One region of the Pseudomonas sp. S2_C11 genome, then DNA from elsewhere that is predicted to be linked to it. Evidence: predicted binding sites of a transcription regulator. Region 1 holds the regulator's gene; the other holds the start of a gene.
What was found. The regulator FliA, encoded in region 1, starts transcription of late flagellar genes. The targets are predictions, from matches to a motif close to CTAAAGTTTNNNNNNNNNNNGCCGNTAA.
Positions count from the first base shown of each region.

Region 2: AB4N48_RS02300 (methyl-accepting chemotaxis protein) is a predicted target of FliA. The motif match lies at 1,092-1,119, and genes of this name have one in related genera.

Region 1 is NZ_CP162765.1:3,689,462-3,697,994, forward strand. Features, by position in the region: gene AB4N48_RS16675 (flagellar motor protein) at 1-122, opposite strand, end outside; gene AB4N48_RS16680 (protein-glutamate methylesterase/protein-glutamine glutaminase) at 122-1,267, opposite strand; gene AB4N48_RS16685 (chemotaxis protein CheA) at 1,317-3,602, opposite strand; gene AB4N48_RS16690 (protein phosphatase CheZ) at 3,656-4,444, opposite strand; gene AB4N48_RS16695 (chemotaxis response regulator CheY) at 4,463-4,834, opposite strand; gene fliA (RNA polymerase sigma factor FliA) at 5,002-5,742, opposite strand; gene fleN (flagellar synthesis regulator FleN) at 5,739-6,569, opposite strand; gene flhF (flagellar biosynthesis protein FlhF) at 6,686-8,026, opposite strand; gene flhA (flagellar biosynthesis protein FlhA) at 8,038-8,533, opposite strand, start outside.
Region 2 is NZ_CP162765.1:480,309-488,841, forward strand. Features, by position in the region: gene AB4N48_RS02300 (methyl-accepting chemotaxis protein) at 1-925, opposite strand, end outside; gene AB4N48_RS02305 (MFS transporter) at 1,273-2,490, shown strand; gene ychF (redox-regulated ATPase YchF) at 2,635-3,735, opposite strand; gene pth (aminoacyl-tRNA hydrolase) at 3,758-4,342, opposite strand; gene AB4N48_RS02320 (50S ribosomal protein L25/general stress protein Ctc) at 4,516-5,118, opposite strand; gene AB4N48_RS02325 (ribose-phosphate pyrophosphokinase) at 5,260-6,201, opposite strand; tRNA gene AB4N48_RS02330 (tRNA-Gln) at 6,247-6,321, opposite strand; gene ispE (4-(cytidine 5'-diphospho)-2-C-methyl-D-erythritol kinase) at 6,359-7,210, opposite strand; gene lolB (lipoprotein insertase outer membrane protein LolB) at 7,214-7,831, opposite strand; gene AB4N48_RS02345 (tetratricopeptide repeat protein) at 7,835-8,533, opposite strand, start outside.

The DNA of each region.
Region 1 (8,533 bases):
CCCAGCACGATCAGCGCTGCCGGGCCGTTGGCCAGCGCGCCGAGGTGACCGCCTTCAAGGTAGTTGCCGCCGATGATGGCGACGAACGCCATGATGAGGCCGATTAGGCTGAGAACATCCATCAGATACACGCCTCGACGATGTGCTTGCCGATGTCGTCCAGACCATACACGGCATCAGCCAGATCGGCTTTGACGATGGCCATCGGCATGCCGTAGATCACGCAGCTTGCTTCGTCCTGCGCCCACACCGAACTGCCGCCCTGCTTGAGCAGACGCGCGCCTTCGCGGCCGTCGGCGCCCATGCCGGTCAGCACCACTGCCAGAACTTTGTCACCGTAAGACTTGGCTGCAGAACCGAAGGTGATGTCCACGCACGGCTTGTAATTCAGACGCTCGTCACCCGGCAAAATTTTCACCGCGCCACGGCCGTCGATCATCATCTGCTTGCCACCCGGCGCCAGCAGCGCCAGGCCCGGACGCAGGATGTCGCCATCCTCGGCTTCCTTGACGCTGATACGGCAGAGCTTGTCGAGACGTTCGGCAAACGCTTTGGTGAACGCCGCCGGCATATGCTGGATCAGCACGATCGGCGCCGGGAAGTTCGCCGGCAACTGCGTCAGTACGCGTTGCAGCGCGACCGGGCCACCCGTCGAGGTGCCGATGGCAACCAGTTTGTAGGCTTTGCGTTTCGGTGCCGGCGACGAAGCGCTGGCAGCGGATGCGCGAGCAGGCGCTGGCGCAGGTGCCGGACGTGCCGGGACAGGGCTGCTGTGGCTCGTGTGGCTGCCGTAGCTCGACGCTGCCGGAGCAGGCGTCGGCGCTGGCGCAGCGGCGGGAGCCGGCGCGCTGTAGGCACTGAAACGACGATTGCTGCGCGAGATGCTGTGGACTTTCTCGCACAGCAGCTGCTTGACCTTCTCGGGGTTGCGCGAGATGTCTTCGAAATTCTTCGGCAGGAAATCCACCGCGCCGGCGTCCAGCGCATCGAGGGTTACCCGCGCGCCTTCATGCGTCAGCGAGGAGAACATCAACACCGGGGTCGGGCAGCGCTGCATGATGTGCCGCACTGCCGTGATGCCGTCCATCATCGGCATCTCGTAGTCCATGGTGATCACGTCAGGCTTGAGGGCCATGGCCTGATCGATCGCCTCTTTACCGTTGGTGGCCGTGCCGACCACCTGGATGCTCGGATCCGCCGAAAGAATTTCCGAGACGCGGCGGCGGAAAAAACCCGAATCGTCCACCACCAGGACTTTGACTGCCATAAACACTCCATTAGGTGCAGCGGCGCGTCATCGCGCCGCCGCCCCGGATTCAAATACGCTTTGTGGCGTAACGCTTGAGCATGCTTGGAACATCGAGAATCAGCGCAATGCGGCCGTCACCGGTGATGGTGGCGCCGGACATGCCCGGAGTTCCCTGGAGCATTTTGCCCAATGGCTTGATGACCACTTCTTCCTGACCGACCAGTTGATCGACGACGAAGCCGATGCGCTGAGTGCCCACCGAAAGAATCACCACATGGCCTTCGCGCTGCTCTTCGTGAGCGGCGGAGCTGACCAGCCAGCGCTTGAGGTAGAACAATGGCAGCGCCTTGTCGCGCACGATCACCACTTCCTGACCGTCGACGACGTTGGTGGTCGACAGGTCGAGGTGGAAGATTTCGTTGACGTTGACCAGCGGGAACGCAAACGCCTGATTGCCCAGCATGACCATCAGCGTCGGCATGATCGCCAGGGTCAGCGGCACCTTGATGACGATCTTCGAGCCTTGGCCCTTGGTCGAGTAGATGTTGATCGAACCGTTGAGCTGGGAAATCTTGGTCTTCACCACGTCCATGCCGACACCACGGCCGGACACGTCGGAGATCTCGGTCTTGGTCGAGAAACCCGGGGCGAAAATCAGGTTGTAGCACTCGGTATCGCTCAGGCGATCGGCGGCGTCCTTGTCCATCACACCGCGTTTTACCGCGATCGAACGCAGGACGTTCGGGTCCATGCCTTTGCCGTCGTCGGAGATCGACAGCAGGATGTGGTCGCCTTCCTGCTCGGCCGCCAGCACCACGCGACCGCCACGGGCCTTGCCCGATGCTTCGCGTTCTTCCGGCGACTCGATGCCGTGGTCGACGGCGTTGCGCACCAAGTGGACCAGCGGGTCGGCGAGGGCCTCGACAAGGTTTTTGTCGAGGTCGGTTTCTTCGCCCACCAGTTCCAGGTTGATCTCTTTCTTGAGCTGACGCGCGAGGTCGCGAACCAGGCGCGGGAAGCGCCCGAAGACCTTCTTGATCGGCTGCATCCGCGTTTTCATCACGGCGGTCTGCAGGTCAGCGGTGACCACGTCGAGGTTCGACACGGCCTTGGACATGGCTTCGTCGCCGCTGTTGAGGCCCAGGCGCACCAGACGGTTACGCACCAGCACCAGCTCGCCGACCATGTTCATGATCTCGTCGAGCCGCGCGGTGTCGACGCGCACGGTGGTTTCCGCTTCGCTGGCCGGCTTTTCTGCCGGGGCAGCAGCTGGCGCACGGGCCGGAGCCGGTGCAGCAGCGGCGGCCGGTTTCGGCGCCTCGGCTTTCGGTTCAGGCTTGGCGGCAGGCTTCGGCGCAGCAGCGGCAGCCGGAGCTTTCGCCGTTGGCGTGGCGACGCTCGACACGGAGCCGGCAGTCGCAGCGCTGGCGTCAAACTTGCCTTTGCCGTGCAATTCGTCGAGCAGCGATTCGAATTCGTGATCGCTGATCAGATCACTGCCGGCCGCAGCGGCTGCCGGTGCAGCAGGTGCTGACGGGGCCGAAGCGATGGCCGATTCCAGCGCGTCAACGGCGAAGTTGCCCTTGCCGTGCAACTGATCGAGCAAGGCTTCGAATTCGTCGTCGGTGATGTCCGAGCTGTCACCCGCAGCAGGCGCGGCCGGAGCAGCCGGCGCTGCTGGTGCCGCCGGAGCGACCGCATCGACAGCAAACTGGCCCTTGCCGTGCAGCTGATCGAGCAGCGATTCAAATTCGGCGTCGGTGATTTCATCGCTCGCCGCCGTGTCGGCAACCGGCGCGGGCGCCACAGCAGCGGCCGGAGCCTCGGCCTGGGCCTTGACGGCATTCAGCGAGTCCAGCAGTTGTTCGAATTCGTTATCGGTGATGTCGTCCGAGGAGTCGCTTTCAACGACCAGTTCTTCGATCATCTCGGCAACCGGCGAAGCCGGGGCTTCATCCGCCGATTGCGGTTCGGCCAGACGCGCCAGTGCGGCCAGCAGTTCCGGCGTGGCAGCGGTGATCGGTGCACGCTCACGGACTTCGCTGAACATGCTGTTCACCGCGTCCAGTGCTTCGAGCACCACGTCCATCAGTTCTGCATCAACGCGACGCTCACCCTTGCGCAGGATGTCGAAGACGTTTTCGGCGATGTGACAGCACTCCACCAGCTCATTGAGCTGAAGGAAGCCGGCGCCCCCTTTTACAGTGTGGAAACCGCGAAAAATTGCATTGAGCAGATCTGCATCATCCGGACGGCTTTCCAGCTCGACCAGTTGTTCGGACAGTTGCTCAAGAATCTCGCCGGCCTCAACCAGGAAATCCTGAAGGATCTCTTCATCGGCGCCGAAGCTCATTAATGGGGTGCTCCTACAGGTCTAAAAACCCAAAAAACCCGAATTCCGAAACTCTAGAATCCAAGGCTGGATAACAAATCGTCCACATCGTCCTGACCGGACACAACGTCTTCTCGTTTATCGGCATGAATCTGCGGACCTTCACCCTGCGAGAGATGTTTTTGTGGATCTTTTTCAGCAAGCATTGCGGCGCGGTCATGTTCGATGCCCGCAAAGCGGTCGACCTGACTGGCCATGAGCACGAGTTTGAGCAGATTGCTTTCGACTTCGGTGACCAGCTGGGTCACACGCTTGATCACTTGACCTGTGAGGTCCTGGTAATCCTGAGCCAGCAGGATGTCGTTGAGGTTGCTCGACACCGCACGGTTGTCCGTGCTGCTGCGTGACAGAAAACCGTCGACCCGGCGCGCCAGTTCACGGAACTCTTCAGCCCCGACCTCGCGACGCATGAAGCGGCCCCAATCGGCGCTCAACGTCTGCGCTTCATCAGCCAGACTGTTGACCACCGGCGTGGCGCTTTCCACCAGATCCATGGTGCGGTTGGCCGCGGCTTCCGTCAGCTTGACCACATAGCCCAGGCGTTCGGTGGCGTCGGTGATTTGCGACACTTCCTCGGCCTGCGGCATGTGCGGATCGATCTGGAAATTGACGATCGCACTGTGCAGTTCACGTGTGAGCTTGCCCACTTCCTGATACAGGCCGCGGTCACGGGTCTGATTGAGCTCATGGATCAGTTGCACCGCGTCGCCGAACTTGCCTTTTTCAAGGCTCTCGACCAGTTCGACCGCGTGTTTTTTCAGGGTCGATTCGAAATCGCCCTGTGATGATTCGTTATGCTCCATAGCTCCCCCGCGCATTCATCAGCCGATGCGTTCGAAAATCTTCTCGATTTTGTCTTTCAACGCTTGAGCCGTGAAAGGTTTGACTACGTAACCGTTCACACCGGCCTGAGCGGCCTCGATGATCTGCTCGCGCTTGGCTTCAGCAGTCACCATCAACACCGGGAGGTGCTTGAGTTTCTCATCGGCGCGCACGTGACGCAGCAGGTCGATACCGGTCATGCCCGGCATGTTCCAGTCCGTTACCAGAAAGTCGATGCTGCCGCTGTTGAGCACCGGAATGGCAGTGGTGCCATCGTCGGCCTCGACGGTGTTGGTGAACCCAAGATCGCGCAGCAGGTTCTTGATGATCCGCCGCATCGTTGAGAAGTCATCAACGATGAGGATTTTCATGTCTTTGTTCAATTCGACCTCCAAGCAGTCTTAAACGCGCCCAGCACCTGGACGCGCCACTTCAATCAATCGGCGCAGCACTTAAAGTTTGTCTGGAGCACAACGGATCGAGACCGGCGCCGCTTATCACCGCACCAGCCTCGTTTCGCAGTGTCCCCACACTGCCTTCAGCGCGCTCGCCACTCCCCCAAACGCCCCCGCAGACGGGCCGCGCACTGGCTGTGTAACTGGCTGACCCGCGATTCACTGACGCCAAGGACTTCACCGATTTCCTTGAGGTTCAGCTCTTCGTCGTAGTACAGCGCCAACACCAGTCGCTCACGCTCCGGCAAATTGGCAATCGCGTCCGCCAGCGCCGCCTGAAAGCGTTCATCTTCCAGATCGCGTGACGGCTCCATATGAGCACTGGCGCCATCCTCGTGCAGCCCTTCGTGTTCGCCGTCCTGCAAGAGGTCGTCGAAACTGAACAGGCGACTGCCCAAGGTGTCATTCAGAATCCCGTAGTAATCGTCGAGACTCAATTGGAGTTCGGCCGCAACCTCGTGATCTTTAGCGTCACGGCCGGTTTTAGCTTCAATCGAGCGAATCGCGTCGCTGACCATCCTGGTATTACGGTGAACCGAGCGTGGTGCCCAATCCCCTTTGCGCACTTCATCGAGCATCGCGCCGCGGATTCGAATGCCCGCGTACGTTTCGAAACTGGCGCCTTTGCTGGCGTCGTATTTGGTCGAGACTTCCAGCAAACCGATCATCCCGGCCTGGATCAGGTCTTCGACCTGCACGCTGGCCGGCAGGCGCGCCAGCAAGTGATAGGCAATGCGCTTGACCAGTGGCGCGTAACGCTCGATCAATTCGTATTGCGCGTCACGCGCCGACTTTTTGTAAAGATTCATGCCACTGGCGGTCATATCACAGGCCCTGCGGTTTGCTGCACGAGACGCTCGACGAAAAATTCCAGATGCCCGCGCGGGTTGGCGGGCAGCGGCCAGGTATCGACCTTCTGGGCGATGGCTTTGAAGGCCAGTGCGCACTTGGAACGGGGAAAGGCTTCGTAGACGGCGCGCTGCTTCTGCACTGCCTTGCGCACGCTTTCGTCGTATGGCACGGCGCCGACGTATTGTAGGGCGACGTCGAGGAAGCGATCCGTGACCTTGGTCAACTTGGCGAACAGGTTGCGCCCTTCTTGCGGGCTCTGCGCCATGTTGGCCAGCACGCGGAAGCGGTTCATGCCGTAGTCGCGGTTGAGCAACTTGATCAGCGCGTAAGCGTCGGTGATCGAAGTCGGCTCGTCGCAGACCACCAGCAACACCTCTTGCGCGGCACGAACGAAACTGACTACCGAGTCACCAATACCCGCAGCGGTGTCGATCACCAGCACGTCGAGATTGTCGCCGATGTCGCTGAACGCCTGGATCAGGCCGGCATGTTGCGCCGGGCTCAGGTGCACCATGCTCTGCGTGCCGGAGGCCGCCGGCACGATGCGAATCCCGCCCGGGCCTTGCAACAGCACGTCGCGCAGTTCGCAACGGCCTTCGATAACGTCGGCCAGTGTGCGCTTGGGTGTCAGCCCCAGCAGAACGTCGACGTTCGCCAGGCCCAGGTCGGCGTCCAGCAGCATGACCCGACGGCCAAGCTCTGCCAGCGCCAGCGACAAGTTCACTGACACGTTAGTCTTGCCGACGCCACCTTTGCCGCCGGTCACCGCGATCACCTGTACGGGATGCATGCTGCCCATGTTATTTCTTTACCTTGTCTTGCATAGACGGAGGCCACATTACTGGCTGCGCGTTCCTGATCGGAACAATGCGTGGCAGACCATCGATGTAGGTACAAAAACTGTTCATGATTACCTCAGCCAACCTGCTTGGTCGGGCTGTGATAGATATCAGCGAACATGTCAGCCATGGCTTCTTCGCTGGGTTCTTCCTGCATTTGCACGCTGACGGCGCGGCTGACCAGTTGATGACGGCGCGGCAGATGCAGATCATCCGGAATCCGTGGGCCATCGGTCAGATACGCGACCGGCAATTCATGACTGATCGCCAGGCTCAACACTTCGCCGAGACTGGCCGTTTCATCCAGTTTAGTCAGGATGCAGCCGGCCAGCCCGCAACGCTTGTAACTGTGATAAGCGGCGGTTAGAACCTGTTTCTGGCTGGTGGTTGCCAGGACCAGATAATTTTTTGAGCGAATGCCACGCCCGGCCAGGCTCTCAAGCTGCATGCGCAACGCCGGATCACTGGCTTGCAGGCCGGCAGTATCGATCAAAACCACGCGTTTGCGTAGCAGTGGATCCAATGCCTGCACCAGCGACTGACCCGGATCGACGTGCGTTACCGGCACGTTGAGGATGCGCCCGAGGGTTTTCAATTGTTCCTGCGCGCCGATGCGGAAGCTGTCCATGCTCACCAGCGCAACGTTCTGCGCGCCGTACTTGAGCACATAACGCGCGGCAAGCTTGGCCAGCGTGGTGGTCTTGCCCATGCCGGCGGGGCCGACCATGGCAATCACACCGCCCTCTTCCAGCGGCTCGACTTCCGGTACGGCAATCATCCGCGCCAGGTGCGCCAGCAGCATGCGCCAGGCCTGACGGGGTTCTTCGATATCGGTGATCATCGCCAACAGATCGCGCGACAGCGGGCCGGACAGGCCGATGCGCTGCAGACGGCGATACAGATTGGCCTGGGCCGGACGGCTGCCTTGCAGCTGATTCCAGGCCAGGGTGCCGAGCTGCACTTCCATCAGCTCGCGCAAGCTGTTCAATTCAAAACGCATCGAATCCAGTGCACGCGGATCGACACCCGCCGAGGCCTGCGCAGGCGCTGCGGCCGGGCGCGTCGGTGCGGCGTAGGTCGGCTCGCTCAGCGGTTCGGCAGCAGTCAGCGGCAGGCCTGCGGTCAACGGCAGCCCGGCGAACAACTGCTGATTGGTGTTGCCGTCGGCTTCGCCACGCAGGCTCAGCTCGGCCTGGGCGGTGACGATGCGCGACTGGGTCTTGCGCAGCTCGTCTTCGAGCTCCATGTTCGGAACCCGTGGCGCCAGCGCCGACAATTTGTAATCCAGAGCCGCCGTCAACTCGACGCCGCCGGCAATGCGGCGGTTGCCGATGATGGCGGCATCAGCGCCCAGCTCATCGCGAACCAGCTTCATGGCCTGACGCATATCGGCGGCGAAAAAACGCTTAACTTGCATAAACCACTACCTCAGCCGTTGGGCCCTACTGTCGCAACGATGGTCACTTGCTTGTTGTCCGGTACTTCCTGGTAGGCCAGTACATGCAGCCCTGGCACTGCGAGGCGGCCGAAACGCGAGAGCATCGCGCGAATCGGGCCGGCTACCAGCAGGATCACCGGTTGGCCTTGCATTTCCTGACGCTGGGCCGCTTCGATCAACGAACGTTGCAGCTTCTCGGCCATGCTCGGCTCCAGCAGAACGCCCTCTTCCGAGCCTTGTCCTGCCTTCTGCAGACTATTGAGCAATATCTGTTCCAACCTTGGTTCCAATGTGATTACAGGCAGCTCGGACTCAGTGCCTACAATGCTTTGGACGATTGCACGGGATACGCCGACCCGCACAGCGGCGACCAGCGCGGCGGTATCTTGACTCTTGGCAGCGTTGTTCGCGATCGCTTCGGCGATGCTGCGAATGTCGCGCACCGGCACGTGCTCGGCGAGCAGCGCTTGCAGGACCTTGAGCAAC
Region 2 (8,533 bases), 2.7 Mb from region 1:
GGGAAGCGAGGTCGGTGAGCAGCGCGTCGAGGCTGCGTTCGAAGTCCTCTGGCTTGAGGTTGATGCTGCCGCCAAACACACCGTCGTCGAGGACTTTCAGGCCGCTGTCGAGGTGTTTCAGGCTGTCGTGATACTGGCCGGCCCAAGCTTGCAGCTCGGCTGGCAGACGCGCCTCCAGCAGGCCGGCGGTTTTCACCAGTTGCTCGCGGGCGTCACCAATGCGGCTGCGCAGGTCGCGCAACTGCAGGCGGCTCTGCAGGGTGAACTGACCGGAGACGACCGAAGCCTGGCCGACTGCGGCGAGACGGCCGACCCGCTCGATCAGGTCCGGCGCGTGCTGCGTGGAAATCTGCGTCAGCAGGTAGGTTTCCAGCCACGGTGCAAGGGTCAGGCGATTGTCCATGACGATCTGCTCGCGCAAGGCTTGCAGCGCGCCCAAGGCATTGGTGAAGCGGTCATAACCGTCCGGCCACCAGCCGACACTGCTCAAGCTTTTCGAATCAAGGCCATTGAGTGCGGTTTGCAGCGCCTGAAAGCGTTCGAGGATTGCGCCGTCGGCGCCTTGCTGGTTCAGGGCATTGCCCAGCTCCGTGGTGGCTTGCAGCACCGCCGGTTGCACGCCGTCGAAGGCGGCCATGGCGGCGAGGGTGGCCGGTGTAGGCTGACGATTGGTCTCGGTGGCGCGCCAGCGGGCGGCGCGGTCGCGTTGAGCGGCGAGCAGGTTGTCCAGCGCATCCAGCGCGAGCAGCTGACGCACGCCGGCACGTTCGCCCGAGATCAGATTGAGCTTCTCGCGATAGTCATGGCCGATCATCAACAGGCTGCCGGCCAGCGGCAGAATGAACAGCAGAAACAACAATTGGAATTTACCTGCGAAGCCAAACCGCCCCAGCAAATTGATCCCCGGTGAAAGGAAAGCCTGCATGCCTCATGACTCCTCTGGACACCACGCACCATTGGCGTGCATCGCGAACCTTTCGGCTGCGACCTGTGCCCTCTAAAAGGCCTCGAAAGTTCACCCTCGCCCGCTCTGTAGGCCGGCTCTGTAGCGAAACTTCCCATTGTCGAGCGCCTTTGTAAGGCGATCGTGTTCAAGGGCAGAAGCAAGGCAAGATTCAGACCATGGCGTTGAGCTATCACCTTCGCCACCAGCTCCTACGCGAGATAGGAATGTTGGTTAGTTAGCTGGCTAAGGGGATAGCGCGAGCGCACCGAAAAATGGCACATTGACGCACCTGCCTGCGGGCACCCATCTGCTGTCCGGAATTTTCCATGGCTATCAGCAACGTTCAGACCGCCGCTGCCTCGGCGACCGCTGCTCCGCAAAGCAGCCCCTTGGTGATGCGCATCATCGGCGCGGTGGCGCTGGCGCATCTGATCAATGACCTGATCCAGTCGGTCCTGCCGTCGATCTACCCGATGCTCAAAGCCAACTATGGCCTGACCTTCACCCAGGTCGGCCTGATCACCTTGACCTTCCAGTTGACCGCGTCGCTGTTGCAGCCGTGGGTCGGTTACCACACTGATCGCCACCCCAAACCGTGGCTGTTGCCGGCGGGCACGGTGTGTACGTTGATCGGCATTCTGATGATGTCGGTGGTCGGCAGCTTCCCATTGATTCTGCTGGCGGCGGCGCTGATCGGCATTGGCTCGTCGACTTTTCATCCGGAAGCCTCGCGTGTTGCCCGGCTGGCCTCGGGCGGCCGGTTTGGTCTGGCGCAATCGACCTTTCAGGTCGGCGGCAATGCCGGCTCCGCGTTCGGCCCATTGCTGGCGGCGGCGATCATCATTCCCTTCGGCCAGGGCAATGTGGCGTGGTTCGGGCTGTTCGCGGTGTTTGCGCTGTTCGTGCTGTACCGCATCAGCCGCTGGTACGCCAATCACCTCAACTTGTTCAAGCTCAAGGCCGGCCAAGCCGCGACGCACGGCTTATCGAAGGGCAGGGTGACCAGTGCCTTGGTGGTCCTGGGGCTGCTGGTGTTCTCCAAATATTTCTACATGGCCAGTTTCACCAGCTACTTCACCTTCTACCTGATCGAGAAGTTCGACCTGTCGGTGGCGAGTTCACAATTGCACTTGTTCCTGTTTTTGGGCGCAGTGGCGGCGGGGACGTTCTTCGGCGGGCCTATCGGCGACAAGATCGGGCGCAAGGCAGTGATCTGGTTTTCCATCCTGGGGGTGGCGCCATTCACCCTGATCCTGCCGCATGTCGATCTGTTCTGGACCAGCATTCTCAGCGTGGTGATCGGCTTCATTCTGGCGTCGGCATTCTCGGCGATCGTGGTGTACGCGCAGGAACTGGTGCCGGGTAATGTCGGGATGATTGCCGGGATTTTCTTCGGCCTGATGTTCGGTTTCGGCGGGATTGGCGCGGCGCTGCTCGGGCATCTGGCGGATGTGCACGGGATTGAGTACGTGTATTTCCTTTGCTCATTCCTGCCGTTGTTTGGTGTGTTGGCGATCTTTCTCCCGCGTACTAAAAAAGCTTGAGATCAAAAGATCGCAGCCTTCGGCAGCTCCTGCATGGGATAGATGTACATCTGTAGGAGCTGCCGAAGGCTGCGATCTTTTAACAATCTTTCGGGCACAAAAAAGCCGCGTATCAAACGCGGCTTTTTCTTGTGCGGCTGTTGCTTAGACGTTGAAGCGGAAGTGCATCACGTCGCCGTCCTTGACGATGTAATCCTTGCCTTCCAGGCGCCATTTGCCGGCTTCTTTGGCGCCGGCTTCGCCCTTGTACTGGATGAAGTCGTTGTAGGCGATGACTTCGGCACGGATGAAGCCTTTTTCGAAGTCGGTGTGGATCACGCCGGCGGCCTGTGGTGCGGTGGCACCGACCTTGACGGTCCAGGCGCGGACTTCTTCGACACCGGCGGTGAAGTAGGTCTGCAGGTGCAGCATTTCGTAACCGGCGCGGATCACGCGGTTCAGGCCAGGCTCTTCCAGGCCCAGCGCTTCGAGGAACATGTCCTTCTCTTCGCCGTCGTCGAGCTCGGCGATTTCCGCTTCGATCTTGTTGCACACCGGAACCACCATGGCGCCTTCTTCTTCGGCAATGGCCTTGACCACGTCCAGGTGCGGGTTGTTCTCGAAACCGTCTTCGGCAACGTTGGCGATGTACATGACCGGCTTGGTGGTCAGCAGGTGGAAGCCCTTGATCACGGCTTTCTCGTCCGCGCTCATGTTCTTCATCAGGCTGCGTGCCGGTTTGGCTTCGGTGAAGTGCGCGATCAGTTGCTCGAGCAGAGCCTTCTGAACCACGGCGTCCTTGTCACCGCCCTTGGCGTTGCGCGCGACTTTCTGCAGTTGTTTCTCGCAGCTGTCGAGGTCGGCGAAGATCAGTTCCAGGTCGATGATTTCGATGTCGCGTTTCGGGTCGACGCTGTTGGACACGTGGATCACGTTGTCGTCTTCGAAGCAGCGCACCACGTGAGCGATAGCGTCGGTTTCGCGGATGTTGGCCAGGAACTTGTTGCCCAGGCCTTCACCTTTCGAGGCACCGGCGACGAGGCCGGCGATGTCGACGAATTCCATGGTGGTCGGCAGGATGCGCTTGGGATTGACGATGGCCGCCAGCGCTTCCAGGCGCGGATCCGGCATCGGCACGATGCCGCTGTTCGGCTCGATGGTGCAGAAGGGGAAGTTCTCCGCCGCGATACCGGATTTGGTCAGGGCGTTGAACAGGGTGGACTTGCCGACGTTAGGCAGGCCGACGATGCCGCAATTGAATCCCATGGTGTTTCCCCTCGGGTAAAAGTCAGGCCTTCTGGCTGTGCAGGTTTTTCATCGCGCGGTTCCATTCCCCGGCGAGGATATCCGGCAGCACGCCGAGGGCAAAGTCGATGCTGGCATCGAGTTTTTCCTGTTCGGCGCGTGGCGCACGACCCAGGACGAAATTTGAAACCATACTGGCAACGCCCGGGTGGCCGATGCCAAGCCGCAGGCGGTAGAACGTATTCTGATTGCCCAGTTGCGCAATGATGTCGCGCAACCCGTTGTGACCGCCATGGCCGCCGCCCTGCTTGAGCTTGGCAACGCCCGGAGGCAAGTCGAGTTCGTCATGCGCCACGAGGATTTCTTCAGGCTTGATGCGGAAGAAACCGGCGAGTGCCGCCACGGCCTGGCCGCTGCGGTTCATGTAGGTGGTGGGAATCAGCAGACGAACATCCTGACCCTGATGCGAGTAGCGCCCGGTCAGGCCGAAATATTTGCGATCGGCCACGAGATTCACATTCTGTGCGTGGGCGATGCGCTCAACAAAAAGGGCCCCTGCGTTATGCCGGGTCTGTTCGTATTCAGCGCCTGGATTTCCCAGGCCAACGATCAGTTTGATGGCAGTCACGATAGGGGCCCTTCCTTGGAGTGGTGGATAACATCGCCGCGATCGGGGAAAGCGGCGAAAGTGGACGAAAAATGCTCATTTACCATGGATGTAAACTCCGCGTTCTCGCCCGCTTTCTCGCTACGTTCCAGTCCGCGATGTTACTTGCTCACTCCCCGGCATGACAGAGTGAATTACTCTGCTTCGCCTTCTTCGGCAGGTTCTGCAGCAACACGTGGAGCGTGGACGTTGGCAACAGCCTTGTCATCGCCGTGTGCCAGAGCAACGAACTCAACACCTTTAGGAGCTTTGAGGTCCGACAGGTGAATGATGGTGCCGATTTCTGCTTTCGACAGATCGACTTCGATGAACTCAGGCAGATCTTTTGGCAGGCAGGTCACTTCGATTTCAGCAACAACGTGCGAAACTTCGCCGCCTTTCTTCACTGGAGCTTCTTCGCCAACAAAGTGTACAGGCACGATGGCGGTCAGTTTCTGGCCGGCAACAACGCGTACGAAGTCAGCGTGCATCACGTGGCCTTTGGCCGGGTGACGCTGCAGCGCCTTGATGATGACGTTCTGCTTGGTGCCACCAACGTTCAGCTCGATGATGTGGCTGTAAGCCGCTTCGTTTTCGAGCAGTTTGGCAACTTCTTTGGCCAGCATGCTGATGGATTCAGGGGCTTTGTCGCCACCGTAAACAACAGCTGGAACCAGAGCGGCGAGACGACGCAGGCGGCGGCTCGCACCTTTCCCCAGGTCGGAACGCACTTCAGCATTCAGAGTAAAATCGTTCATTTTGTATCTCCAAAATAGCCATGACCGAGTGGCGTTTGCGACCAGCGCCGAACACGGTATGGGCAAAAAAGCCCCGCCCCGACAGGAATGCCGGGGCGGGGCGCTTTTCGTCAACGAGACATTTCGCGAAGGGCAGGGCCCTTAACGGAACATCGCGCTGATCGATTCTTCATTGCTGATGCGGCGAACCGCTTCGGCAACAACCGGTGCGATATCCAGTTGACGGATACGTGCACAGGCTTGTGCTGCAGCGGACAGCGGGATGGTGTTAGTGACCACCAGCTCGTCCAGCACGGAATTTTCGATATTCTCGATGGCCCGGCCCGACAGCACAGGGTGTGTGCAGTAGGCAAAGACCTTGGCTGCGCCATGCTCTTTCAGGGCCTTGGCCGCGTGGCACAGGGTGCCGGCGGTATCGACCATGTCATCGACCAGAATACAGGTACGCCCTTCGACATCACCGATGATATGCATCACTTCAGAGTGATTGGCTTTCTCACGGCGTTTGTCGATGATCCCGAGATCGACGCCCAGCGACTTGGCAACAGCCCGTGCACGCACGACGCCACCAATATCCGGGGACACGATCATCAGGTTTTCGAAGCGCTGATCTTCGATGTCATCCACCAGAACCGGGGAGCCGTAGATGTTATCTACCGGAATATCGAAGAAGCCCTGAATCTGGTCAGCATGCAGATCAACCGTGAGAACACGGTCGATGCCGACTACGGTAAGCATGTCAGCAACGACTTTCGCGCTGATAGCCACACGTGCGGAACGCGGACGGCGATCCTGACGGGCATAACCAAAATAAGGAATAACAGCAGTGATACGAGTAGCTGAGGAGCGGCGGAAGGCATCAGCCATCACTACCAGTTCCATCAGGTTATCGTTGGTCGGAGCGCAGGTCGGCTGAATAATGAAGACGTCTTTACCGCGAACGTTTTCATTGATCTCGGCTGTGATTTCGCCGTCGGAAAACTTGCCGACAGAGATGTCACCGAGAGGGATATGCAGCTGACGTACGACACGCCGAGCCAGATCGGGGTTGGCATTCCCCGTAAAGACCATCATCTTGGACACGCGCAGTACCTAGAGGCTGAGGGTAACCTGGATGAGTAGAGAAAATGGCAGGGGCGGCTGGATTCGAACCAACGCATGGCAGGATCAAAACCTGCTGCCTTACCGCTTGGCGACGCCCCTGTATCTGTTGCTTTCAAGTGCCGGGCACTTGATTCCTTTAGAGCAGACTTTGCAGCTTGCGATGCAACATCGAAACGTTGCTTCCTTTCGCTACAAACCCTGTAAGGGTCTCTGTCAGAAGGGCCGAGACTTTATCAGCTTCAGCTTTGCTTGGGAAGCCCCCAAACACACAACTTCCAGTTCCGGTGAGCTTTGCTTCGGTAAATTTACCTAACAAATCCAATGCGTTACGTACCTCTGGATAACGCCTTGCGACCACCGGCAAGCAGTCATTTCGACTGTTTCCCTCGGGAACGGGGCGCACTTTAATGGGCGGTGTGTTACGTGTCAACAAAGGATCGGAAAAAATTTCTGCCGTACTAACAGCGACTTGCGGCACGAGCACCAGATACCACGGTTCTTCGGGGTCGACCGGGGTCAGTTTCTCGCCGACGCCCTCGGCAAATGCCGCATGGCCACGGACGAACACTGGTACGTCGGCACCGAGTGACAGGCCCAGTTGCGCCAGACGATCTTCATCCCAGCCCAACTGCCAGAGATGGTTGAGGCCGAGCAAAGTCGTCGCCGCATTCGAACTGCCGCCACCGATGCCGCCGCCCATGGGCAGCACCTTGTCGATCCAGATGTCGATACCGAGCGCGCAGCCGGACTGTTGCTGCAACATCTTCGCCGCGCGCACGATCAGGTTGCTGTCGTGGGGCACGCCGGCGAACTCGGTGTGCAGCTGAATCACGCCGTCATCGCGCACGGCGAAAGTGATTTCATCGCCATAATCGAGGAACTGAAACAGCGTCTGCAATTCGTGATAACCGTCTTCACGGCGACCGAGAATGTGCAGCATCAAGTTGAGTTTGGCCGGCGAGGGCAGGGTCAGGCGTGCAGCGGTCATGCTTTATTGCCCCAACTTGCGCGGTTGCCAGGTCTTGATCACCAGCGTCACGTCGAGGTCGGTGCCGTGCAGCTTGATGCGCTCGGGGAGCCAGTAACCATTCTGTTCGGTGTAGGCGGTGTATTCGACTTTCCAGCCGTCCTGCTCAAGGCTGGCCAGACGACTGTCGGCGTCCAGGTTCAAGCGACTTTTGCTTTCCGGAGCGGGCAGGCCACGAACCCACCAGGCCAGATTCGACACCGGCAGTTTCCAGCCCAGCTGTTCTTCGAGCAGAGCTTCGGGTGATTGCGATTCGTAGCGGCCCTGGTTGGCGACTTCCAGCGACACCTTGCCCGGGCGCCCGGTCAGACGTGCCGCACCACGACCCAGCGGGCCGGACAGGCGAATGTCGTAGTAGTCCTGACGCTGCAGCCAGAACAGCGTGCCGCTGCCGGAATCTTTCGGCGCGCGGATGCCGATCTTGCCGTCGATCTGCCAGCCATCGAGGCCGGTCAGTTGCTGTTTGTTTGCCGCCCATTGGGCCGGGCTGCCGTGGCCCTCGACCGATTCGCGAGTGCCGAAGCCCGAGCAGCCGGCGAGGAGGGCGATGAAGCTGAAAACAATAACGTGGCGCAAAAGCATGGTTTAAAGATTCTCGGATCCGGTCAGGCGCTTGATGGTGCTGCGCAGAATGGTGCTGTCGGGCTGATCCTTGAGGAACTTGCCCCACACTTGTTTGGCTTCGCGCTGATTGCCCTTGGCCCAGAGGACTTCGCCCAGGTGCGCGGCGACTTCGTGGTCAGGGAAACGCTCGAGCGCCTGGCGCAGGTATTTCTCCGCGTCGTCCAGATTGCCCAGGCGATAGTTCACCCAGCCGAGGCTGTCGAGTACCGCCGGGTCTTCCGGGTTGATCTGGTGCGCCTGCTCGATCAGCGTTTTCGCTTCAGCGTAGCGGGTGGTGCGATCGGACAAGGTGTAGCCCAGCGCATTGAGCGCCATGGCGTTGTCCGGGTCGCGCTTGATGATCAGGCGCAGGTCTTTCTCCATTTGCGCCAGATCATTGCGTTTTTCCGCGAGCATGGCGCGGGTGTAAAGCAGATTGAGATCGTCCGGGTATTTCTGCAGCGCTTGTTGCAGAACTTTCCAGGCCTTGTCGTCCTGTTTATTGGCCGACAGGGTTTCCGATTCGATCAGATACAACTGGATCGCGTAGTCGGGTTGCTCGTCACGCTCGGCCGCCAGCTTGCTCTGCGCTTCGGCGGTTTTGCCGTTGCTCATCAGGATATCGGCCTGACGCAGCTGTGCCGGCAGATAGTCATTGCCCGGGCCGACCTGGGCGTATTC